DNA from 2 places in the Shewanella morhuae genome. Region 2 is predicted to be linked to the other one. Evidence: riboswitches for the same ligand, from Rfam matches in the RefSeq annotation. Region 2 holds a riboswitch; the other holds the start of a gene.
The links. Region 2 has a riboswitch for cobalamin ahead of C9I43_RS01790 (ABC transporter ATP-binding protein). Riboswitches for the same ligand answer to the same signal wherever they lie in the genome.

Region 1 (9,699 bases), 2.6 Mb from region 2:
GGCGTAGCGATAGATATTCACCTGACCTAGGCGGATCAGCGCCTCTTTCAACGAACGCGCTTTGTGGTTTTCAACCACCGCCGCCTGCGCCGAATTACTCCGCATTAGCATATGAGCTGACAATGCCGGATCGCTCGAGACAATATCAATCACGTTACGAATATCGCCTTCAGCAAGGATCGCCTTTTTGAGTGGAATTAAAATTCCTCGGCGGCCGATCACTTGTTCTTCATTGGCGATGATAGCGCTAACTTGAGAAAAAACCTGCTGCTCAAGATCTGTCATAAAACACTTTACACCTATTAATTTGCACTGGTATTGGTTCGGTTACAGCGCATACCATACCAAAATACTCATCATTTTAGCTATAGAGAGCGCAGTAATGGCATTAGTGACGCCCATTTTTATTCAAACTCACTAACAACTATAGATAACGACAGTTAATACAAACAACTTAAACAATATTCAAAATTATCGTACTTTAAGATTTATGCATTGAATGGAATGTAAGAATAAAAAAGCCAGACTTAGTCTGGCTTTAAAAAGGATTTATCAAGCTTAGAAACGATAACCCACGGTAAAGCGTACATCACGGCCACGGCCTGAGTAGTAACTATCGCCCCAAGCCCCGCCATAATAACCTGAACTGACATAATCTTTATCAAATAGGTTATCGATGCGCAAACTCGCCAGCCAAGCATCACGGGTATAGTTAAGGGCTAAATTACTCAGTACATAACTGGCTAACTTATCACCTTCATTGCCATTATCGCCTTCGATAAAACGATCGCCGGTATAAATAGCTTCGGCAAATACTTGGAAATGTTCGGCAATATCCATGCTGAGATAACCGCGCCCAGTATGCTCTGCCACCCAAGACAATTGCTTGCCATCGTTTAAACCGTCAGTAAATTCGGCATCGGTATAGTTATATTCTAACCCTAGCTGCAACGCTTGAGTAATCTGCCAATCCCAATCGGCACTCGCGCCATAACGACGTGAAGCATCAGCATTGACGTTAGCACCTTGGAAGCTGCCACCTTCTGGCATTGGCGCACTAGGATCAAACACGATTTCATCTTCTAAATCGAGGCGATATAAGCTAATTCGTAAAGTTTGGCTAGTAAGAGTCCAATCCCAGCCCGCTTCATAGGAGCGACCCGTTTGTGGCTTTAAGCCAAACACATCTTTAGGGGTGTAAGCTTGCTCATCGACCTTAGCAAAACGAAAGTTATCATCGACACGTAAATACAGTCTATGCTCGGCACTAGGACGATAGTTGAGTCCTAGTTCAAAGGCATGGGCATCTTCATCAAGGTCAATACCCAGAGGATAGACTTGACCATCTTTTAATTCATCTTGAATCCAAGCATAACGCCCACCCACCACATAACTTAACGTAGGGCTTAAAGGCACTGTCGCATGCACATAGGCACTCTGTGTCTGCTGCACATTACTACGTTGCATGCTATCAAAATCAGCCTTACCACGACTAATATCTAAACCTGTCACTAAGTTCAGCTCACCTTGCTGCGTAGTATAATTAGCGATCGCTTTAGGGCTAAACATCAGCATTGAGCGGGTATTTTGGCTATTAGCGCCCCAGTTCAACGAAGAAACTAAGGTATCGCTATAATCGACATCCGCCGCAAGCGCCCAGTGTTGAGTCAGTTGGTGCTGATAACCGGTACGTGCCGCGGTGGTCATCTCGTGAATATACTCTTGGGTATTATCAGAATGGCGCGGATCGGCTTTAAATTGTGCCTTGGTGAGTGAGCCTGGGTTTTCACGATCATCATCGTAATAACTGGTTTCAACAAAAAACGAATCGGTGGCAGTTTTATACTGAATACGCCCTAAAATAGAACCGGTTTCGTTAGCATTGTGCTCACGATAATTATCGCCTTGATTGTAGCTGCCCGTTAAAAAGTAGCGCCAATCTTTATTAATGGCACCTGAAATATCACCACGGCCTTCATAGGTATCAAAGCTGCCACCAGACAACTGCATGCTACCACCAGTATTTTCAGGGGATTTAGTAACAATATTGATAACACCACCAACGGCTTGATCGCCATAAAGCACACCAGCACTGCCAGATAATATTTCGATACGTTCCACTTGGTTAAGCGGAATCGCATTGAGGCTTGGCGCTGCAATATCAATATTATTAAGACGGCGACCATCGAGCAAAATCAGGGTATTGTTGACCGCCGTGCTCGCGCTAAAGCCGCGCATAGCAAAGCTAGTGCCGATATTATTATCAGAAAGTTGAATACCACTTTGACCACGCAATACTTCGGTTACGCTCGTTGCGCCACTCATTTCAATGGCCGCGGCATCAATCACATTTACATTAGCGGCAATGTTTAGCGGAGTATTATCAGAGCGACCAATCACGACAACATGCTCGTCGACTTTAGCGGTACTGGTATCGTTAGCTGCCATAGCAGGCACGATAAGTGAAAAACTGCAAAGGCTACTCATTAGCAGCGCGATTTTTGTTGGATTTGTTCCCATTTTACCTTTAACTCCTGCAAGGAAAACGGGGCATTAGCGCCACGATATGCTTCATTCAGTATCAATACTGACATAGGCTATCGCATTTTGAGATCTGCCCACCGAAATCTCAAAAACACCTTTAGGGCCGGTCTCCGGACTTAAGCTAGGTTAATCCATTACGGATTAACGCGAGACTCATCTTTCATACTACGACTATTGAGTCCATCTTAGACTCTTAACTCGCGTACGGCTGTCTCTCACTTTTTACCGTTGCGGGGGCAGTGCCAGAATTTCACAGGCTTCCCGATTATCTCGCAGCCTTAGCAGGCGAGCACCTCAGAAGGTTGACTTAATATTTAAGCTGGGGTTAAAAGCAGAATGTCGTTGCTGGTAACCTTTTTTTATTAAATATACTGCTATTTAGCAGTAATCGCGCGCATTATAGACGTCTATATGGATAAAAGTCCATTAATCCACATAAATCCTCGACGCTATTGCCCTCTATCATTATCGTGATTTTTTGCTTAAATATAGCGCCAGATGTGCGGTATCAAAAACACGGCTGCCACAAGCAATTAAGCACTCACCCGCATAAATAAATCAAATATATTTAGCAACTTACTGAGCAAAAGATGAAAAGAGTCACACTTTATCATTTGAGTCACATACACCGACTAGCGCTCAGCATAGGTCATGTTATGCTAGGCAGCTAGAACAGCTGTTTAATGGAAGTAACAGTATGACTCGTCAAATTATTCTTGATTGCGATCCCGGGCATGATGACGCTATTGCACTTATCTTAGCCTTAGCACATCCACAACTTAACCCTCTTGCCGTGACGACCAGCGCAGGCAACCAAACGCCAGATAAAACCCTCAATAATGCCCTACGAATTTTAACTCTGTTAAAGCGTAGCGATATTCCCGTGGCGGGCGGCGCCATAAAGCCATTAGCACGAGAGTTGATTATTGCCGACAATGTCCACGGTGAAACCGGCCTAGATGGTCCCGTATTGCCCGAACCCAGCTTTAGCCCACAAGCGATGACGGCGGTTGAGTTGATGGCGCAGCAAATTCGCCAAAGCACTCAACCCGTAACCTTAATCCCAACAGGGCCACTGACGAACATCGCACTGTTACTGGCAAGTCACAGTGAATTACACCATAAAATCGAACGCATCGTATTGATGGGCGGCGCCGCGGGCGTGGGTAATTGGACTCCTGCTGCAGAGTTTAATATTTTTGTCGACCCAGAGGCAGCAGATATGGTCTTTAAAGCTGGCATTCCGATTACCATGTGCGGACTCGATGTCACCCATCAAGCGCAAATCATGGATGAAGATATAGAACGCATTCGCGCTATCCAAAATCCAATAGCCAAGTGCGTCGCAGAGTTACTGGATTTCTTTATGGTTTACCACAGAGATCCTAAATGGGGCTTTATTGGCGCGCCATTACACGACCCTTGCACTATTGCTTGGTTACTCAAACCTGAATTATTTGAAGCGCAAGATTGCTGGGTCGGCATTGAAACACAAAGCGAGCTGACCTTAGGCATGACTGTGGTTGATCGCTACCAACTCACAGGTAAGCCCGCCAATGCTACAGTGCTATTTGGCATTGATAGACAAGGCTTTGTCGATTTGCTGGTCGACAGTTTAGGTGTCTACGATACCGCTTATCTCAATCGTAAAGAGCATTAACTGTGAGTGTTTTATGAGCCATATACTGATTATCGGTAGCGCCAATGCCGATCATGTAATGAAGTTTGAATACCTGCCTGCAGCAGGGCAAACCTTGATGAGCCACGAGTATCGGCTAGAGCAAGGGGGGAAAGGCGCCAACCAAGCTGTTGCCTGTGCTCGCTTAGCCAAATCAGGCTCATTTATTGACTTTATCTGCCATCTTGGACAAGACAGTGTCGGCAATGATATGCGTCAAAGCTGGATTAAAGATGGCATAAGTACAGAAGGGATAAGCCAGGTAGCAGGGCTAAGTACTGGTACTGCGATGATATTTATCGGGGACAATGGTCAAAATACCATTGGCGTTGCTGCAGGTGCAAATGCCAGTCTGTCACCCCATGATTTAGATAACCATATAGAACTTTTTGCCAGAGCACAGTATTTACTGATCCAACTAGAAACCCCAACCGCGACGGCTGTAAAAGCACTACAAATGGCTAAAAAACAGGGTGTCATTACGGTATTAAATCCGGCTCCAGCAACGGCTCTTGGCAATAGCTGCCTCAAGTGGGTCGATATTATTACTCCTAATGAAACAGAAGCAGAGGCCTTAAGCGGTATAGAAATCAATGGTACCGAAGATGCACAAATGGCAGCACAATTACTACACCAACAAGGCGTAGGTATTGTCGTCATCACATTAGGCAGTCGTGGCGCCTATGTTAGTAGCACCGATTTTACGGGGTTAGTTCCCGCGATCAACGTGCAAGCCATCGACACAGTTGCTGCAGGTGATACCTTTAATGGCGCTTTAGTTGTGGGCTTAAGCGAAGGAATGTCAATTGCCGCTGCCGTGGGGTTTGCCAATGCCGCCAGTGCTATTACCGTGACACGTCAGGGCGCACAACGCGCAATCCCCTATCGCCATGAGATATTGTACTAATAGGTTGGTTTTTGAATAAAATTCCGACCCTAAAACGAAAGTTGTATATACACAATTTACAAACAGATTTCATTCCCATTTAATGTAAATTGCTTATGCTTATGGACGCATATCTGAGTCAAACGGCTCAGTTACCTTTGTTCAAATAAGGAAATTCCAGATGAAAGCATTACGTAGCGTAACCAGCACGAGTATCATTGGCTTAGGATTACTATTTGCCAGCCAAGCAAGTGCCAACGAATGTGAACTGAAAATTGCCGCCACTGATGCAATGCAATTTGACACTAAAGAGCTGTCTGTTCCTGCAAGCTGTAAAGAAGTGACCTTAACCTTAACTCACTCAGGCGCTTTACCAAAAGCTGCGATGGGTCATAACTGGGTATTAGCTAAAGCTGCAGATATGTCTGGTGTGGCAACTGACGGCATGAGTGCAGGTCCTGATGCAAACTACGTCAAAGTGGATGATGCTCGCGTTATCGCTCACACACCATTAGTGGGCGGCGGCGAATCAACGTCTATTACGTTTAGCACTGCTGGCATGAACGCAGCCGAAGCTTACCAATTTTTCTGCACTTTCCCAGGTCACTGGGCAATTATGCAGGGTAGTTTCAAAATCAAGGCTTAATGCTTAGCCTTGTGCTTTCGCAATAAACGACAAAAGCGGATCATTTGATCCGCTTTTGTTGTTTAAGGGAATGCTTATTGTCTTGGCTGGATCACCAGTGGCGCAAAACTCGTCGTCGCATTACCGTTTGCCCCGTTTAAGTTAGGGTATTCAACCCCTTCTTGTAATGTGTAATACACATCAACAAAGTCATCATCATTAGTAAACCAAGCATCAGGCATCGCACTTAAAATACCATTAGTGATTTGCGGGATCAGCGCATAACCCTGAGCTTCAGGATCGGGTATCGACTTTAAGATCTGCTCAGCTGCTTCTAACAACTTGGTCGCCAGCACTTTATAGTTAGTGCCATCATCATGTTCCATTAACACCATATCTGCCGCTGCCCAGCGATAACGTTCCCAATGGATGATAATTTGATTCGGGTAATAAGTTGTCTGTGCATAATCTAAATAAGGCATTTCGACGATATCGAGCACTGGCTTATCGCGGCTAGGATCAACCCCAGTCACTATGCCGTAAATTTCGGCACTACCCGAAATCCACGGCTCATGGTCATCCTTTAAGGAGATTTGTTTGATTACTGTGGTTGAGATTGGTTTATCAGCCACCGCCTGTGTTTGCGCACGGTTCAACAATACGCCATCTTTCTTGGCTGACTGCGCCTCGGCAAACGTGGCTCGCATCACTTCTAATCCAGCCATAAAAGCTTTTTTACTATCAATACCCACAACAAAAACAGGCTGTTGCGGCAAGTTATACACATCTAACTGATGCACTTTTCCATTAATATCAAAAGCTTCAATATAATCCCACTGACTTTCATCACCGTCTGGCTCATAGGCAAATAAAGGAGATTCACCTTGTTGCCAAGCGGCCAACATGGTTTCATCTGCCAACCGCACTTGTACCAAAGAATCAGCTTTAGCACTCAAGCCTTTCACTCGACGAATCGATGCATCAGCTTTGGTAATCACACTATTATTGAGTTTATGTTGGGATAAAATGTTATCGGCATTCACTGCAAGCTGATATTGGTTTATTTCAGTCTGTAAAATAGGGGCTAACTGGGTATATTGCTGGCTTAAATCGAGTGCCAGCGCTCGTTTAGTGTGGGTTAATTGTGCTTGCACGTCCAAAGTTGAGTCCTTTAGCGACGCCTGTAGCAAGCGCAATGCTTCCCCATCTAAGGCTTGACCATAACTCATGGTTGTCGAAGCAGATAAACACAGCAATAAACTGGATTGCAGTAGTTTCATAGGTGTTTCCTTACCTAGTAAAATTAAACGTGCGTTCAATTATCAATATATGAACACAGCCTCCAATTCAAGTAAACCTGGAATGAAGAACTTATCGTTAATTATTAATAGCATAGAGTACGGAATAGTGATTGTGAGCTAAAAAAGAATGCCAATATCAATACTTAATCAGCCTGAGTGAGTCAATATTGAGCAGAGGTAATACCAATCGTATTAACTATCTGTTCATTCAGCGGGAGTTCAACGCGCTTTAGATAAGGCGAAGGCTGAAGGCATAGTGGTGCTCTGTCGAAAGTCTTAAACGCAGTATCAAGCGCGTTGCCATGCTGCGGTTAAATCGTCGCCCTTTGGGATCATCACCGGCATCCCACTGCAGTGTTGCATTGACTTAAAAGGGAATAACCATTTCTGCGTCAATGCGCCTCGGGTTGAAATACCAGTGAGGCTCTGAACTGATTAGATAGTTAATGTGACTGGTATAAAGCTCCATTGGGATAATATTGTCAGTTCAAGCCAAGGTTAAAAACACAAAAAGCGGATCCTAAGATCCGCCTTTTGTTATTCATAGCCAGACTGGCTGCACGAAACGCACTAAGCGATTCATTACAGTCAAACTAAGCTGATAAGACAATACGAGTGAGGGTTACTCTTCGTCGAAATCGTCTTGATCAAGATCTTCGGCATCAGTTGCCGCTTCAGCCGCCAATGCCGCCGCTAATTTTGCTTTAGCTTGTTTCTCTGAACGACGTTTATTACGCTCAGTTAACGTGCTTAAAAACACTTGTAATTCAGCCAAGCCCCAAGCTTGCGCTTCGGCTTCAGTCGCAAAACCATCGTGGCTTTTTGATACCACAGTTTTGGTTGATGTCATGCGACGAGTAATTTCAGTTTTCCAACCGTTATCGCCCTGTGTTACGCGCAAATCGTATTTTTTGCCCTTGCTCATTCTGCTCTATTTCCTAAATGATGCTTGTCACGTTTGTCTTATCAAGCTAACCCAACGCTCATCATAAAACAAAAGGAGCGCAGTGTACTTGATTTCGGCCTAGAAAGATCGACCAAGTGAAAATATTCATGCCAGTTTCAGCAACTCACTTAATGAAGTGAATACCTAAACTGTTATGTTAAGTCACCATAGCGAGGAATGACGCTCGGCCTAAACTTTCTTTACATTTTAAAAGTATCTTAAGATTCAAACAATACTAACGAATGTGGTTCAGTCGTAACCGCAACTTTTTGGCCAATACTTAGCTGCATCATCTGACTGCGAACCTCCACACAATACGTTATCGATGCCGCCTCAACGCTAACACAATAATGACAAAAAGTGCCTAAAAAACGTCGTTCGGTAATCATACCTACGCCTTGATCATCCGCATTAATCGTTAATTGCTGTGGTCGTAAAAATACCATGCCATTAAATTCATTCAAAAATACTAATGGTGTTAGGCTGGTTAAATCACCGATAGGAGTAGCCACACTATAGCTATCTAGCACTGCGGCGGGTAAGTAGTTACCACTGCCTAAAAAATCCGCCACATAACGGCTATTGGGCGCGGTATATAAGATTTCTGCGCTGCCATGCTGCACGATGACGCCTTGGTTCAAAATGGCTAAAGTATCGGCAAAAACAAAAGCTTCGTCCTTACTGTGAGTAACAAAAACCGCACTTACATTACGTTGTTTTAAGATACTGCGAATTTCTGCCATCATCTCATAGCGCACTTGGGCATCGATGTTAGAGAAAGGCTCATCCAGTAACAATAATTGCGGCTCATAGGCAAGCGCACGCGCAATTGAGACTCTTTGCTGCTGACCACCAGATAATTCATGGGGATAACGTTTAGCTAACCCTTCAAGTTTAACTAAAGTTAGCATGTCATCTAACCGCACTAGACGTTCAGCGGCCGACAATTTAGTCACGCCAAAAAGGATATTCTCCGCCACCGTTAAATGCGGGAAAAGTGCATAATCTTGGAAAATCATACCAATACCGCGTTGCTCGCTGGGCACAAACGCGCTATTGCCGCTCACTACTTGACCATTAATATGGACCTCACCTTGGCTAATCGCCTGCAATCCGGCAACCGCACGTAGTAATGTGGTTTTACCACAGCCACTTGGGCCTAACAGCGCAAGAATCTCTCCTTGACCTAGCGTTAAGCTCAGACCTTTAAGCACTTGTTGGCCCTGATAATCACTATGAACTTGCTGAAGTTTAAGCGTATTTGCCATCAGCTATGTTGCTCCAATGAACGGTTTAAATAAATAAGCGGCACTAAACCCACCAGCACAATCACGATCGCAGCTAAAGCACCGTGTTCGAGCTTTTCATCGGATACAAACTGGAATACGTAGGTGGCAAGATTTTCAAAACCGATAGGTCGCAATAGCAATGCGGCGGGTAATTCCTTCATGCCTTCGATAAAAACTAATAACGCGCCAGCAAATAGCCCCTTGGCGAGCAAAGGAAAATGCACCCGCCACAAGAGTTGTCTTGGGCTTTGCCCCATCGTCAAGCTGACCATATCTAATGATGGCGAAATGCGTTTATAGCTGTTTTCGACACTGCCGATGGCTATCGCTACAAAACGCACACAAAAAGCAAAAATTAATGCCACCACACTGCCCGTTAAGATAAGCCCTGGCCCTTTTATACCAAACACATCGGCTAAATCATTAATGG
Region 2 (9,699 bases):
ATAAGACTGGCATAACTCTTTCAATGCGAAAAGTTAACTCTAATGCCACAAAATTTCACCTATCCCCTGCGAAGTTGCTGAAGGGCGTTGAAGACAATAGCGTGACGCAGACAGGACGTCTGCGTAGCTTTCGGGGGGAAGGGACGCCCCATCGGAAGCGTTAGCTATTTTCGAATAAGCACGAAGCCAGTCACTAATGCATGTAACTTCGCTAGGGGCGTCTTGGAGAATCCAAGGAGGATAGGACGAGCAGTCCTCCTTGGTCGGGTGTGGGGTGAAGCCCCACGACCTTTCGGTCGCAAGACCGATCTTAGATCTCATACCGCGTTAGCGTAATAAAGATCCTGACTATTTCTAAAAATCAGTCGGGATCACTCTCTACTCAGGATCATAATCCAATATTGGTGATAACCACCTTTCTGTTTCCTCAATGCTCATCCCCTTGCGCTTGGCATAATCTTCCACTTGATCGCGGCCGATGTTGGTTACGCCAAAGTAACGTGATTTCGGGTGGGCAAAATACCAGCCCGATACGGCGGCGGTCGGGAACATGGCATAGCTTTCGGTGATGTTCAAATTAATCGTTTCATCGGGTTTGAGTAAATCCCACAGCAAGCCTTTTTCGGTGTGATCAGGGCAGGCGGGATAACCCGGTGCTGGGCGTATGCCTTTGTATTTTTCACGAATTAACGCATCGTTACTTAACTGCTCATCGGCTGCATATCCCCAAAACTCTTTACGTACTCGCTCGTGCATCCGCTCGGCGAAGGCTTCGGCTAAACGGTCGGCTAAACATTTAAGCAAAATTGCGTTGTAGTCGTCGTGATTGGCTTCAAAACGCGCCACATGTTCGTCAATGCCGTGGCCTGTAGTGACCGCAAAGCCGCCCATGTAATCGGCGACGCCTGAGTCTTTGGGGGCAACAAAATCGGCTAAACAGAAGTTGTCGTTACCGACTCGTTCTAACTGCATCCGTAGGTGATGAGTGGTCATTTCTAAAGTGGTGCGCGACTCATCGGTATACAGCTCGATATCATCATGATTCACGGTGTTGGCGGGGAATAAACCGATAACCGCTTTCGCCGTGAGCCATTTTTCGTCGATGATTTGTTTGAGCATCGCTTGGCCATCGGCGAACAGCTTTTGCGCTTCGACGCCGACCACTTTGTCGGTGAGGATTTCAGGATAATGTCCGTGTAATTCCCACGAGCGGAAAAACGGGGTCCAGTCGATGCGCTCGACTAAATCTGCTAACGGATAATCGTCAAACACTTGGCGGCCAAGTACATGGGGTGTAAACGGTGTGTAGTTTTCCCAATCGTGTTGGCAGCGGTTTTCACGCGCCGCCTCAATGGTGGTAATTTGTTTGAGTTTGGTTTGCGACAAACGCTTAATACGCATTTCGTCATATTCCACATAGGCGGCGTCTATAGTGGTTTGGCGAGTTTCGTTATTAATCAGCTTGCTAACCATAGGCACAGCCCGTGATGCATCGGCGATGTAAATAGCGCCGTGGGGATAATGGGGAGCAATTTTTACCGCAGTATGGATTTTAGAGCAGGTAGCGCCGCCGATAATGGCTGGAATGGTCAAGCCTTCGCGCTGGAAGGTTTTTACGTTATGCACCATTTCATCAAGGCTTGGGGTGATTAACCCAGACATGCCAATAATATCAATATTGTGTTCTTTAACCGCAGCAAGAATGCGTTCAACCGATACCATTACGCCTAAATCAAATACTTCAAAACCGTTACAGGCTAGCACTACGCCAACGATATTTTTACCGATATCGTGCACGTCACCTTTTACTGTCACCATCAAGATTTTGCCGTTAGATTGGCCAGCGACCTTTTCAAGCTCAATATACGGATTCAAATAAGCGACGGCTTTTTTCATTACCCGCGCTGATTTAACCACCTGTGGCAGGAACATTTTACCAGCACCAAATAGATCGCCGACCACGTTCATGCCGTCCATCAAGGCACCTTCAATCACATCTAACGGACGTTTCGCTTCTTGGCGCGCCGCTTCGGTGTCCTCATCAATAAATTCGGTAATGCCTTTCACTAACGCGTGTGCCAAACGTTGGCTCACTGGCCAGCTGCGCCATTCTAAATCTTCTTTTTTACCGACCTGCGCGTTATCGCCACGGTATTTTTCAGCAATTTCAAGTAACTGTTCTGTGTTGCTTGAATCGGCAATGGGGCAAGGTAGGTTAAGCACCACGTTTTCGACTAACACTTTAAGCGCAGGATCAATATCGTCATAAATGGCTAACTGACCAGCGTTAACAATGCCCATATCCATGCCTGCTTGAATGGCATGGTATAAAAATACCGCATGAATCGCCTCGCGGACTGGGTTGTTACCGCGAAACGAAAACGACACGTTCGATACGCCGCCCGAGATCATCGCGTGTGGCAAGGTGGCTTTAATTTCTTTAATGGCTTCAATAAAGTCGACGGCATAGTTGTCGTGTTCATCAATACCGGTGGCAATGGCAAAAATATTCGGGTCGAAGATAATATCTTCTGGCGGAAAGCCGACTTTATCGACCAATACCCGATAGGCACGGGTACAGATTTCAATTTTACGCGCTTTAGTATCGGCCTGACCTTGCTCGTCAAACGCCATGATAATGGCCGCCGCGCCGTAGCGTTTAACTAAGGTGGCTTGTTCAATAAACTTGGCTTCGCCTTCTTTTAACGAAATCGAGTTAACTATGCCTTTGCCTTGAATGCATTTGAGGCCCGCTTCAATCACTTCCCATTTAGAGGAGTCGATCATAATCGGCACGCGACTGATATCGGGCTCTGAGGCGATTAAGTTTAAAAACTTATGCATAAACTCAGCACCATCGATCATGCCTTCGTCCATGTTGATATCGATGATTTGTGCGCCGTTGATAACTTGCTCGCGGGCAACATCTAACGCTTGCTCAAATTTGCCTTCTTTAATTAGCTTTAAGAACTTGGCTGAACCTGTGACGTTAGTACGTTCGCCCACGTTAACAAACAAAGACTGCGCGTCGATAGTCAGTGGTTCCAAACCGGCTAAACGGCAGGCGACGGGAATGATAGGTAACGCGCGTGGGTTGTGTTTATCAACGGCTTCACGAATAACGCGGATATGTTCTGGCGTGCTACCACAACAACCACCAATAATATTGAGCATGCCTTCACGCGCCCAATCTTCGATAACGCTCGCCATATCCTCAGGGGTTTCATCGTAACCACCAAATTCATTCGGTAGACCCGCGTTAGGGTGCGCCGACACATAACACTCACTAATGCGCGATAATTCTTCGACATAGGGGCGCAGCTCTTTTGGCCCCAAAGCGCAGTTAAGACCGATGGATAACGGCTTGATATGGCGCAGGGAATTATAAAAAGCTTCGGTGGTTTGGCCGGTCAGTGTGCGGCCCGAGGCATCGGTAATCGTGCCCGAAATCATGATGGGTAATCTGTTTTCAGAATGCTGACCAAATAAGTCGTCAAATACTGATTCGATAGCAAACAGTGCGGCCTTGGCGTTTAGGGTATCGAATATGGTCTCGACCATAATGATATCTGCGCCGCCGTCAATCAGTGCCTTAGTGGATTCTCGGTAAGCGCTTACTAACTCGTCGAAGCTCACATTACGATAGCCTGGGTCGTTTACATCTGGGCTAATCGAGCAGGTACGGTTAGTGGGGCCTAATACGCCTGCAACGTAGCGCGGAATACCTGTGGCTGCGGCTACTTCATCACAGGCTTCGCGGGCGAGGCGGGCGCCTGCAAAGTTAATTTCGGCAGACAGCGACTGCATGTCGTAGTCGGCCATAGCGATAGGGGTGGCGTTAAAGGTGTTGGTTTCAATAATATCGGCACCGGCGTTTAAATAGTCGGTGTGAATTTGTTTGATGATGTGTGGCTGCGACAAGACTAATAAGTCGTTGTTACCCTTAACATCCGTGTGCCAATCTTTAAAGCGTTCGCCGCGATAGTCCTCTTCTTCTAGCTTGTGGTCTTGGATCATAGTGCCCATAGCACCGTCTAAGATCAAAATGCGTTCCGCAAGCTGTTTGCGAATGTCTGCCAAAATTTGACTGGCTTTTGTAGAGGGTATCGTCATAAATAGCTACCTTAAATACAGCTAAGCTAAGCCCATGATTAAGCCTAGGATTAAATACAGGATTCGGTTCACAGCACTGCCTAACTATCGACCTTTATTATGCTCGGTGCATTTTATTCTGCTCAGTCGATATTATTAGATATTCACCGTGGACGTTTAAACGTATGGACGTCCATAGTACGCGACTTGTGATCGTCAGTGCAAGGCCAAAATCACCTGACGATTTACCCTGCTCATCGGAGGTTTTTGAGCACTTTTAGCGGTGATTTATTGAGTGAATGTTTTAATGGCAAAGTAACAGGGCTGTTTTCATTGGCATTAAGCCATTTTTTAACAACATAATGGCCATAAAATTAAGTATCACTGCCTGAATGATGTGTTTTTGAACATTCGCTCTTGAACATTAGCCAAGGAATACGATGAAACAAATACAACTATTATTGCTACGCCACGGCGAGTGTGAAGGCGGCACCATCTTACGCGGGCGCGTAGATGTGCCGTTGAGTGAGACGGGGTGGCAACAAATGTCGGCGGCGGTTGCGGCGCAGGCCAGCGTCTGTAGCGCTATTTATAGTTCAACCTCACGCCGCTGTGCTGACTTTGCCCAAGCTCTGGCCGCCGAGCTGCATTCAACGGTGCCGCTATCTTCAAACTTGACATCAGCAAACACGATACTGACTGAGCATAAAAAACCATTACAGGCGCAGTTTTTATCAGATTTACAGGAAATAGATTTCGGTGACTGGGACGGGCGCAGGCTTGATGAGCTTTATCAGCAAGAGGGCGAATATTTAGCCGCCTATTGGCAAAACCCGTGGCAAACACCACCGCCCAACGGTGAGACTATGGCCAGTTTTGAGTCGCGAGTGAACCATGCTATTGAGCAAATACTTGCCGCTGAGTTTGAACAATTATCTATTGCCTTGGATTCTATTGTCTTCAATCAAGATGAGGCTCAAGACGGTACGCTCACGCCTACTGCTAAAATATGGTTAGTATCTCACGGCGGCGTTATACGCCATTTAATGGCGCGAGCACTGGGGGTTGAGCGAGCAGTAGGATTTTTCAGTCAACTTAATTTACCCGTCGCCGCAGTGGTAAAAATTAATGTGCTGCAAGATGAGCAAGGCAGCCGTTATTGGCGTTTAGATTGGCCGAACGGTCGCTGCGAATAACGGCTCAGTCAGATTACTCTTAACCGCTGCCAATCATGCGGCTAGCACACAGTTAGTAAGCTCATTAGTAACAGCGGCGAGTAGTCATAGTTAGTCACATATTTTAGTCATATAGTTCGCCATTTGAACCGCCTGCTAAGTTGAAGATTTTTATCGTCTTAGCGGCGTGATTGTCGATTGCCTATTAGAGTAAATATAGGATAATGCCTTCTTCAGACGTTACTGATTGCATACGGCCTTGCTATAGCGTTGCGGCTAACGTCACAGAAATAGGTGTTGGAAGTTTTTAGTCGTGTGGGAAGATTTAGGCTGATATGGCTAAGCCTCTTTGCCAACTAAAGATTAATTTCAACATAATAGGGAATCGGGGAACTGCTCGCCAGTCAGCCCGAACTGTGCCCGCAACTGTGAGTCACTTTATAGCGCTTTAAATATAAAAAGTGACGAGTCAGGAGACCTGCCTATTTCTGTTATCGCTGCGTGCAGCTTAAATTCTTGAGCGGGTGACTCGAGGGAGCAGATGATTATGTGTATAACGATTATGTGTACAGCAACTATGTATATCCCTTTTTTAAATGCAGGTGTGGACTCGCTAGGAGCGCCACATTGGTGAAACTCTCTGCAATCCAAACAAGCCATGGGTTAAACAGCAAGGATACCATTCCAGCCAACCCACAAGTTGCACTTGATGTGAGTCATTTAAGCTGGAGCATTGATGGCAAAACTATTCTTACCGATATTAACTTTGCGTTGCCGACGGGGCAGATGCTTGGGCTGATTGGGCCTAACGGTGCGGGTAAGTCTAGTTTGCTGCGCTGTTTGTATCGTTTTGTGCGCCCGACTCAGGGCAAAATCACCTTATTTGATCAAGATATTGAATATTTATCGTCCAAGGCTTTTGCCTGTAGTGTTGCCGTTGTCCAGCAAGATACGCCGCATTATTTCGACATGACCACAGAGCAATTAGTCAGTATGGGGTTAACGCCGCACAAGGGCATGTTTGACACTAACTCTAGCAAAGATGGCGAACGCATTGCCAAGGCGCTCGAAAAAGTCGGCCTCAGCCATAAAATGCACCAGCAATATGAGCGTTTATCGGGCGGCGAAAAACAACGCGCTTTGATTGCCCGCGCCATAGTGCAGCAGCCACAATTACTGATTCTTGATGAACCGACTAATCATCTTGATGTGCGCTATCAAATTCAAATTCTTGAGCTGGTACGCAGTTTAGGTATTAGCGTGATAGCCTCCATCCACGATCTCAATTTGGCCAGCGCCCTGTGTGACAGTTTATTGCTCATTCACAACGGTGAAGTTAGTGCTATGGGCACACCGACAGAGGTATTAACTGAAGCGCGTATCGGCGATGTGTTCGGTGTTTGCGCTCAGGTGTCCGTCCATCCGCAACATAAAAAACCGTTAATTAGCTATTTTTATGGTTACTATGATGCCACTCATAACGCGGATGAACGAGGCGAAGGCGAATGATTAAGGGGAGTAAGCAAAGCTGTATTTCATCTCAAACTTGGGGTCTATGGTGACACTTTTAACAAGACAACAGTTTATGCTGCTGGCGTTAGCCATATTGACATTAATGACACCGATAGCCGCGACCAGTTTTGGCGCGGCAAACATCAGCTTTATGGATGTTATTCACGTGTTTACTAATAAGGTTGCCAACATTACTCAGGCAAGCGGTATGACTGAGCGCATTGTGATGGAGCTAAGACTGCCGCGTATTTTGCTAGCATTTGTGGCGGGGGCGGGTTTATCACTGGCGGGCAGTGTATTACAAACCGTAACCCGTAACCCATTGGCAGACCCTTATTTGTTTGGCATTAGCTCTGGGGCTTCCTTTGGCGCTGTAGTGATGTTGACGCTGTTTACCAGTTCAGGTTTTTTTGACAACGTTGCCATGGCGGCGCACTCGGGGATTTTTAGCGGTTCGGGCGCGTTATCGGGATTGTTGTGGTTTAGCTTACCTTTAGGGGCTTTTATTGGCGCCAGTTTGTCGGTGTTGATTGTGTTAGCGTTATCGGGGCTTGGGCTTAATAGTCAAGTTGAGCGCATGCTGCTTTCGGGCGTAGCAACCTCTTTTATGTTTGGCGCACTGACCAGTTTATTGTTGTATTTTGCCAGCCCGCAGGCCACGGCTTCGGTATTGTTTTGGAGTTTAGGCAGTTTTGCCAAGGCCAGTTGGTCGTTACTTATTTTGCCGACTCTGGTTGTTGGGGTGAGCTTATTGATTATCTTAGGCATGAAGCGGCAGATTATGGCGCTGCAAGCGGGGGATGAAACTGCCCATACCTTAGGGGTAAATGTACCTAAGTTACGACTCAGCATGTTGTTACTGTGCTCGTTAATTACCGCCGTATTGGTTGCCACCTGTGGCGGTATTGGTTTTGTGGGTTTGATGATCCCCCATACTGTGCGCATGCTATTTCCTGGTCGTCAGCCGATTTTATTAACGGCGTTGGTGGGGGGATTATTTATGGTGTGGATTGATGTATTAGCGCGCTGTTTGTTGGGTAATCAAGAGTTGCCAGTAGGGATTATTACTGCAGCCATTGGTAGCTTATTCTTTTTACTGATTTTGCGTAGGCGCAGGGTGGTGGGGTAAGCCTGTGCGAGATGATTTTTAATCATGTAATTCAACCCCGTTCAATTCCATTAAGTTAAATAAAGTTCAATAAAGTTAAATAAGTATAAGCGGAGTAGGGATGCCTCAATCAGCTGTATCTTTTCAAATAAGCTCAGTCAGTAACGCGCAGGATCCAATGATTCAGCAGAAGATTGATCTTAAAACTAAACCGCTGGGCGCTTTAGGTCTGCTTGAATCCTTAGCGTTACAAATTGCCCGTGTGCAAGGCGCAATGTTGCCACAAGATACACTAAAAATCGCTCATCCAACTCTGCTAGTGTTTGCGGGAGATCATGGTATTGCCGCGCAGGGAGTGTCGATTGCGCCGAGCGAAGTCACGCGCCAAATGGTGCAAAATTTTGCCCATGGCGGCGCGGCGATTAATGTATTTTGTCGGCAGGTGGGCTTTAAGCTCGAAGTGATTGATTGCGGTATTTTAACGCCAGTTGAAGATGTTGATGGCATTATTAATCAACGTCTTGGCGCCGGGACTGAGGCGATTCATTTGGCGCCCGCCATGGCGCTAAATACTGTTGATAAAGGCTTTGCCATGGCGCGAGATTTAATTGAACGCCACCATCAAGCAGGTTGTAATTTGATTGCCTTTGGCGAAATGGGCATAGGTAATACCTCGGCAGCAGCAGCGATTATGGCGGCAATGATGCAACTTGATGTGGCTGATTGTGTGGGTCGCGGTACGGGAATTGATGCTGAAACCTTAGCGCGTAAACTGGCGTTAATAGAGCAAGCTTTGCTGTTGCATCAACGCGCCTTAACGGGACCCAAAGCCGTGTTAGCCTGCTTAGGCGGGTTTGAAATTGTGCAGATGACAGGGGCGATATTAGCCGCGGCTGAGCGCAAAATGCTGGTGGTGATAGATGGTTTTATCGCGACTGCTGCGGCGCTAGTGGCGGTAAAAATTGCGCCGAATGTGCGCGATTATTTAATTTTTGCCCATCAATCTGACGAACAAGGGCACCTGCGCATGTTAGATTTTTTACAGGCTAAACCCTTGTTGGCCCTCGGGTTAAGATTAGGCGAAGGTACGGGTGCCGCCTTGGCATTGCCGCTTATTCAAGCTGCAGTAAATTTTTACAACCAAATGGCGAGTTTTAGTGATGCAGGGATTGAGGCTGTTGTATGATGTACTCTGCTAAGTCTCTTATTTTACTTATTTAAAATAATAACTGTTAGCCAACTGTTTTAATCTTAAATCGTATAGCAAGTGTGAATTCACTAAGGATGCTTTATGTCAGAACGCGAAAGCTGGCACAAAGAGATAGATTTGTTTTTTGTTGCCATGGGCTATTTTACCCGTATTCCTATGCCGAGCTGGGTTGAGGTCGATGGCGATAAGTTGAATAAAGCCAGCCGTTATTTCGGTCTGGTCGGTCTTTTAGTCGGCCTGCTCAGTGCCATTGTGTTTTGGTTGACGCAGAACTGGCTCCCCGCTGGCGTTTCTGTGCTGTTGGCTATGCTCGTTGGCGTATTGCTTACGGGGGGATTCCATGAAGATGGCCTCGCCGATACCTTTGATGGTTTTGGTGGTGGTTGGACGGTCGAAGATAAGCTACGGATCATGAAGGACTCGCGCCTTGGCAGCTATGGCGCCTTGGCGCTAATGTTGGCTCTGCTGCTGAAATGGCAGTTGTTGGTCGAGTTAGCCCTGTACGATCCTGTGGTGGCGGGCTCGGCGCTTATCGTGGCGCATACCGTGAGCCGTGTGGTGTCGGCGAGTATCATCTTTAGCGAAAAATATGTTCGCGATGA

Region 1: linked by a shared signal. The riboswitch ahead of C9I43_RS12980 (TonB-dependent receptor) and the one ahead of C9I43_RS01790 (ABC transporter ATP-binding protein) in region 2 are both predicted to bind cobalamin.

What each region holds. Positions count from the first base shown of each region.
Region 1 is NZ_PYSG01000002.1:2,858,816-2,868,514, forward strand. It holds gene C9I43_RS12975 (HDOD domain-containing protein) at 1-285, opposite strand, end outside; gene C9I43_RS12980 (TonB-dependent receptor) at 559-2,520, opposite strand; cobalamin riboswitch at 2,629-2,856, opposite strand; gene rihA (pyrimidine-specific ribonucleoside hydrolase RihA) at 3,242-4,204, shown strand; gene rbsK (ribokinase) at 4,218-5,129, shown strand; gene azu (azurin) at 5,290-5,754, shown strand; gene C9I43_RS13000 (DUF3103 domain-containing protein) at 5,829-7,013, opposite strand; gene C9I43_RS13005 (DUF3622 domain-containing protein) at 7,657-7,959, opposite strand; gene C9I43_RS13010 (ABC transporter ATP-binding protein) at 8,199-9,248, opposite strand; gene C9I43_RS13015 (ABC transporter permease) at 9,248-9,699, opposite strand, start outside.
Region 2 is NZ_PYSG01000002.1:281,265-290,963, forward strand. It holds gene metH (methionine synthase) at 379-4,113, opposite strand; gene C9I43_RS01785 (histidine phosphatase family protein) at 4,533-5,288, shown strand; cobalamin riboswitch at 5,611-5,767, shown strand; gene C9I43_RS01790 (ABC transporter ATP-binding protein) at 5,898-6,776, shown strand; gene C9I43_RS01795 (FecCD family ABC transporter permease) at 6,823-7,908, shown strand; gene cobT (nicotinate-nucleotide--dimethylbenzimidazole phosphoribosyltransferase) at 8,009-9,073, shown strand; gene C9I43_RS01805 (adenosylcobinamide-GDP ribazoletransferase) at 9,179-9,699, shown strand, end outside.